DNA from 2 places in the Soehngenia sp. genome. Region 2 is predicted to be linked to the other one. Evidence: riboswitches for the same ligand, from Rfam matches in the RefSeq annotation. Region 2 holds a riboswitch; the other holds the start of a gene.
What was found. Region 2 has a riboswitch for cyclic di-GMP ahead of ACTB1H_RS00550 (transglutaminase-like domain-containing protein). Riboswitches for the same ligand answer to the same signal wherever they lie in the genome.
Positions count from the first base shown of each region.

Region 1: it holds a riboswitch for cyclic di-GMP, as region 2 does, so the genes downstream of both, flgB (flagellar basal body rod protein FlgB) here and ACTB1H_RS00550 (transglutaminase-like domain-containing protein) in region 2, are expected to answer to the same signal.

Region 1 covers NZ_JBSQIL010000004.1:33,548-36,970, forward strand. The annotation lists gene fliF (flagellar basal-body MS-ring/collar protein FliF) at 1-888, opposite strand, end outside; gene fliE (flagellar hook-basal body complex protein FliE) at 906-1,193, opposite strand; gene flgC (flagellar basal body rod protein FlgC) at 1,204-1,638, opposite strand; gene flgB (flagellar basal body rod protein FlgB) at 1,651-2,031, opposite strand; cyclic di-GMP riboswitch class I at 2,082-2,158, opposite strand; gene ACTB1H_RS01305 (hypothetical protein) at 2,279-2,620, opposite strand; gene fliS (flagellar export chaperone FliS) at 2,617-2,979, opposite strand; gene fliD (flagellar filament capping protein FliD) at 2,996-3,423, opposite strand, start outside.
Region 2 covers NZ_JBSQIL010000002.1:17,137-20,559, reverse strand. The annotation lists gene fusA (elongation factor G) at 1-1,843, shown strand, start outside; cyclic di-GMP riboswitch class I at 1,962-2,035, shown strand; gene ACTB1H_RS00550 (transglutaminase-like domain-containing protein) at 2,049-2,828, shown strand; gene ACTB1H_RS00545 (CtsR family transcriptional regulator) at 2,898-3,359, shown strand; gene ACTB1H_RS00540 (UvrB/UvrC motif-containing protein) at 3,370-3,423, shown strand, end outside.

The DNA of each region.
Region 1 (3,423 bases), on a different contig from region 2:
TACTTGCTCGCTTCTCACAACTGGGTCTCTATATTCTATTATAGTGCTTTCAGTGGAATCAAAATCTAAATCCGCAAAAACTGAAACCCTTACTTTATCAAATCCAAATGCACTTCCCAAGAGATTGTTTAATTTGCTTTCTAGTTCTTTCTCAAATTGTCTTCTTATTTCTTGTTGTTTGCTTATTAAGGTTGATGTCCCTAAGTTATCTCCTCCATCTGATAAAAATGAGCTAAGTAATCTCCCTGAAGAATCTATAATCTGTATATTTTCTAAAGGAATATTATCCACTGCACCAGATACCAAAGCAGCTATTCCTCTAATCATATCTTCCGTAACTTTCTTAGTAGGCTTTACATCTATCACAATAGAAGCTGACCCTAATTTTTCTTCAGAATCAAAAATCGTCTTTTGTGGTAAAACCAAATGTACTTTGGCATTGCTTATAGCATCTAATGACATGATACTTCTTTGAAGTTCTCCAGTTAAAGCTCTTTGGTACATTATTTTTCTATCTTCTTCTGTCATCATCATGCTGGTACTGTCGAATATTTCAAACCCAATGGAGTTCTCAGGTAGCATCCCATTCATAGCTAGTTGCATTCTATAGGTATCTACATAGCCTTCGTCGATTAGAATAGTTGTTCCACCGTCAGCAACTTTATATTTGATTTTTTTTGACTCAAGGTCACTTACTATTGCCCCTGCATCGTTAAGCTCTAGATTTGTAAAAAGAACTTGATATGTAACTCTATTTACAAAATAGGTAAATATCAATACAAATGTTGCTACAATTAAAATTGTAGCTATCATTCTCGTTCTCTTTTTTTTATCAGTCTTTTCCCAGCCACTTCTGACATTGTTAACGGTTGATCTTACGGCATCCATCTAAGCTTCCCCTTAATTTATAATTGCATGTTGTTTAATTCTTTATATGCTTCTATGATTTTATTTCTTATTTGTACAGCCAATTCAAGCGAAAGCCTAGCTTCTTCAGTAGCTATCATGACTTGATGTAAATCAACATCTTTCCCACTAATCAAATCTTTGATATAATTGTCTGCTTCTACTTGTTTATCGTTTAATTTTTGAATTTGTTCATTCATTATTTCTTTGAAATTGGATCCGTTTTCAGTAGTATTTTTTAAATTTGTAGGCTTAATATTAGATAAACCAACTCTATTAATTTCCATTTTTTACCTCCTAGCCTTTAGAAATCTCTAATGCTTTTTTTAGAATCGCTTTGTTAGCATTTAAAGTAGTTACATTTGCTTCATAAGCCCTTTGTGTGTTTATAAGAGAAATCATCTCATCTACCATATTTATATTAGGCATCTGAACATATCCATTCTCATCTGAATCAGGGTGTGTAGGATCATAAATAAGTCTAAACTCGCTATCATCTTCTAATATTTCATCAACCTTAACCCCACTGCTTACTTTTCGTGAAATTCCATTTATTCTATTTATTTCTTTTTCTAAGTTTTCACTAAATGCGACTACTTTCCTTCTAAAAGGTTGCCCATCCGCACCTCGTGAAGTATTTATATTCGCTATGTTAGTTGATATTACATCCATTTTAAGTCTTTCCAACGACAACCCACTAGCACTAATTTGCATTGATCTAAATACACTCATAATAATTCTCCTTTATCTGTTTATAACATAATTTAAATTTGATAGTTTAGCATTTATTATTTGTGTTAGTGCGCTATAATATATCTCATTTGCTGCTAATTCTGTCATTTCTAGATCTATGTCTACATTATTCCCATTGTCATTGTATGAAGTATTGGTTCTCTTTTTCATAACAGGATCAAAATCGCTAATTTTGCTAAACCCTATGTGAAGCTCATTAGTTTTCCTTAAGGAAACTCCTTTTATAGCCTTTTGTAGATGTTCTTCAAACTCAACCTTATTAACTTTGTAATTTGGGGTATTTATATTTGATATATTACTAGAAATGGCTTTCTGTCTAAGAGATGAAACATCTAATCCTTTTTTGATAAGCTCATAAGTTAGATCACTCATTTAACACTCCCCCGTCCTAGGTTATTTTAAATAAACAAAAAACTTTTTTCTTCGATAACTGGCTGCCTCATAAAAAGGCCCTATAGCTTTGCGACCCTACCTTTCGATAGGTGTGCCATTTCGAAAAAAAGTTAAAATTAAAATTGTTACATTTTCATTACAGTATCTAGATTGATTTAATAATACCATTGTAAATTCAATAATGCAATAAATTTTTAAAAAAAATACCAAGAATTTAATCTTGGCTTTACAAAATATCTTTATCTATGAAAATAGATTCATCAATTTGTGTAAAATAATTCTTTAAAATCTTATCTTTTTGTCCTAGTTGTTTGTTTTTATCCAATAAAAGTGTTCTCTCATCTTTTAATTTTAATAAAAAATCATCCAGCAACTTTATTGCTTCTTGCAACTTTGCTTCATAAATAGAGTTTTCATTATTTTCAGAGCTCATTGACTTTAATTGCTCTAATATATTGTTGTTTAGACTAATCAGTTCGATAGCAGATTCAAGTTCTCCATCCCAATTATTTATATTTTCTATTATCTTATTTAATAACTCTATTCTTAGATTATTATTATTTATCATATTTGAGCCCACGCATCTCTAAGTTCTTCCAAAAATCTCTTAACTTCTTTAACCCCCGCGATATCTTTATCAACATTTGCTCTTACTAATCTAAAATATAGATAATCATATAATTTATATAAATCTGTTGCTATTTGACCACCTTGTTCAAAATTTAATGTATTCATAAACTCTATGATTATATCCTGTGCTTTTTTTATACATTCATTAGCTTTTTCTATTTTATTTTCATTTATTGCGATTTCTGCTAATTTAAGGTTTTTTATTGCTCCATCATAAAGCATAATTACTAGTTTTACTTTTGAAGCCGTATAAACCTCATTTTGTTTATAAGCATTATACGCTTGAGATTGATTCATTTTAACACCTCATTTGCTATTTGCTATAATTAAACGTGTTTAATTGCATAACGAGCCAGTTCATCTGATCTTCTGCCTGCATCATTGCTGTATCTAATTTAGAGAACATGTTTATATAATACTCTTGTTTCTTTTCCATTCTTCTGTTAAATACTTCTATTTGCCTATTTATCTCCTTAAGGGATCTCTCTAGACTTTCAGTTTTATTCTTGATAACTCCATTTGACTTAGATATATACGAGTCAATATAACTATTTAGTTTTACTCCAAATCCTACTTTATTGCCATTAACTTCTGTTGAAAAAAAGTTAATTACATCTTCAGGATTTTTATTTAGATTTTCTATAAGTTTCGTTTCATCGAATGTCAATATTCCAGATCTATCTTTTGTCGTTATCCCCAACTGAGATATATCCTTTAACTCGGAATTAGGGTTTTGAATTG
Region 2 (3,423 bases):
AAATATATTGGATACACCTGGATATTTTGATTTTATCGGAGAGATGTATGGGGCCAAAAGGGCTTCCGAAAGTTCAATAGTCTTAGTAGATGCGTCTTCTGGCATAGAAGTAGGTACAGAAAAAGCATGGAAGAATGTTGAAAAATATCAAACCCCTAGACTTATTTTTTTAAACAAAATGGATAAAGAAAATATAAATTTCGATAAAGTGATGGAAGAATTACAGACAAAATTCGGGGAAAAAATCATACCTTTTGCATTCCCAATCGGTGAAGCTGAAAGTTTCAAAGGATTTGTAAACGTAATAGAAGAAAAGGCATACGAATATTCTGGTAAAACAAGGAAAGAAATTCCTCTAACTGATGAGCAAAAGGATAGAATAGAGGAAATAAAAGAAAAGATTATAGAAAAAGTTGCTGAAACTGATGAAACATTGATGGAAAAATATTTTGATGGATTGGAATTCACTCCTGAAGAGATCGAAAAGGGCATAAGATTAGCTGTTAAATCTGCTGATTTGGTACCTCTAGTATTGGGATCAGCTGAAAAAGCAATAGGAGCCGATTTTTTATTGGATTTAATCATTAAATATTTGCCTTCTCCAGCTGATTTAGTAAGTGTAAAAGGGAAATGGAATGATAAAGAAGTCGAGAGAAAAATAGATGTAAAGGAACCGTTTTCAGCGATTGTATTCAAGACTATTGCCGATCCATTCGTAGGAAAAATTTCAATTTTTAAAGTGTTATCTGGCAAGATAACCAAGGAAACTGAAGTTTTCAATTCTACAAAAGAAAAAAGCGAGAAATTAGGGAATCTGTTTTTCTTAAGAGGGAAAAATCAGATTGAAGCAACTGAGATTTTAGCTGGAGATATAGGAGCAACATCAAAACTTAATTTTACTCAGACAGGGGATACATTGTGCGACAAAAATAATCCTGTGTTATACGATACAATAGAATATCCTCAACCAACATTGTTTATGGCTATAGAACCTAAAAACAAAGGTGATGAAGAAAAGATATCGGCATCTTTAGCTAAACTAATGGAAGAGGACCCTACTTTTGTAATACAAAGAAACTCTGAAACAAAACAACTTTTGATAGGTGGACAAGGAAATGTTCAACTTTCAGTAATAGTTGATAAATTAAAACAAAATTTCGGAGTAGATGTAGTATTAACAAGTCCTAAGATAGCATATAGAGAAACAATAAAAGGGACAGCATCTGTACAAGGAAAGCATAAAAAACAATCTGGTGGAGCAGGTCAATATGGTGATGTACACATTAGATTTGAACCATGCGAAGAAGAATTCGTGTTTGCAGAAGAAATATTTGGTGGGTCTGTGCCGAGAAACTTCTGGCCGGCAGTTGAAAAAGGGATTAGAGAGTCTTTGGAACACGGTGTCTTGGCAGGTTATCCAGTAGTAAATATTAAAGCTGTATTGTTTGATGGATCTTATCATGATGTGGACTCAAATGAAATGGCATTTAAGATAGCTGCTTCATTAGCATTTAAAAAAGGTATGGAAGCAGCAAAGCCTGTACTTTTAGAACCTATTGTCAGAGTAGAAATAGTTATTCCCGAAGAGTATATGGGAGATGTAATGGGTGATATGAACAAGAGAAGAGGAAGGATACTAGGTATGGAACAACTTCCAGATGGTAGCCAAAAGATAGTAGCAGAAGCCCCTCATGCTGAAATGTTTGAATATGCAATTGATTTAAGAGCTATGACTCAAGCTAGAGGGAGTTTCACAATGGAATTTGTAAGATATGAAGAAGTTCCATCTATGATAGCTGAAAAAATAATTGAACAGGCAAAAAGAGAAAAAGAAAATCACTAATAAATATAAGAGGTGTTAACACCTCTTATATTTTTTTAAAAAAATATTGATTACAAATTAATATTTGTGATATAATACAGTTGACAATTACAAAAGAGTTTTTGTTTTGTAAACTGTCAAACGATAAAGGCAAACCTGTTGAAAAGCAGGGACGCAAAGCTATAGGGCCTTAAAGGGCAGCCAGCTACCGAAAGGAGAGTTTACTATGTGTAAAAGACTCGTTTGTTTATTTTTGTCCTTATTTTTAATGTTTAACTTTTATGGGGTGGTTTCGGCAGAATCCCAATTTAGTGTAACTGCATTAGATAATCGGATGAAAGTTGAATCATCAGAATATGGGCAAGGGGTTAGAGTTGCTGTACAACATGGAGAAAACAAATACTACTACAGCATGTCAAACTCAACCATATATCTCCCGATGCAACTAGGCACAGGAAATTATGAAGTAAAACTTTTAAAACATATCGAAGGCAATAGATATAGAGTCCTCGATAAAAAGTATATGTATCTTTCTGAAGAACCAGTTGATGCGTTTCTTGCTTCTGCACAGCCAGTTGATTGGGAAAACAATGAGAAGCTTGTGGCTTTGACAAAAGAAGTAATAGCAGATAAATCTACTGACGAAGAAAAAGTTATTGCAGTTTATGAATATATTGTTAAAAACATGAAATATGATAGAGCCAAGATAAAGAATTTAAATGATGATTATGTTCCAGATTTAAATTCCACAATAGACTCTAAAAAAGGCATCTGTTATGATTATTCTTCATTATTTGCCAGCATGTTGAGATCTGAAGGTATACCATGTAAACTTGTAAAGGGTTATAAAAATGATCTTAAAAGTTACCATGCTTGGAATGAAGTATTTATAGATGGAGAATGGAAAATTATCGATACTACTTATGATAGTGCATTTGTAAATAAGAGACAGAAAGTATCGATGTTTAAAGATGACTCAGAATACAATAAAGTTAGAGAATATTAATTAAGCCTTTAAAGGCTTAATTTTTCATCCCATAAGACAAAGAAAGTCAAAGTCAAGGAGGTAGCTGTTATGTCTGGGCTAAGCAATATAATTGAAGAATTTATCAAAAATCTAATCGATGAAATGAATGGTGTTGTCGAAATACAAAGAAATGAGTTAGCGAATTATTTTGATTGTGCACCATCGCAAATAAATTATGTACTAAGCACAAGATTTACTCCGTATAAAGGATATTATATTGAGAGTAAAAGAGGCGGCGGTGGGTATATAAAGATAGTAAAAGTTGATTTCAAAGAAAGGCAAGGTTTTGACTTTGAACATATAATCAATGACTTAATTGGGGAATCAATTACAGAGTCTAAAGCTGCGGATATAATAAAGACATTTTATGAAGAGGGTCTTATATCTAAAAAAGAGGCAGATTTGATTAAAGCTGCTACCAGTGATAGAGCTTTTGGGGTTGAAGTGGAAGATAGAAATAGACTAAGGGCTAATATATTGAAAAACATTATACTAATACTTGTTGAATAGAGGGATAAAAATGATATGTGAATCATGCAAAAAGAGAGATGCTAAAATTCATTACAAAACAGTC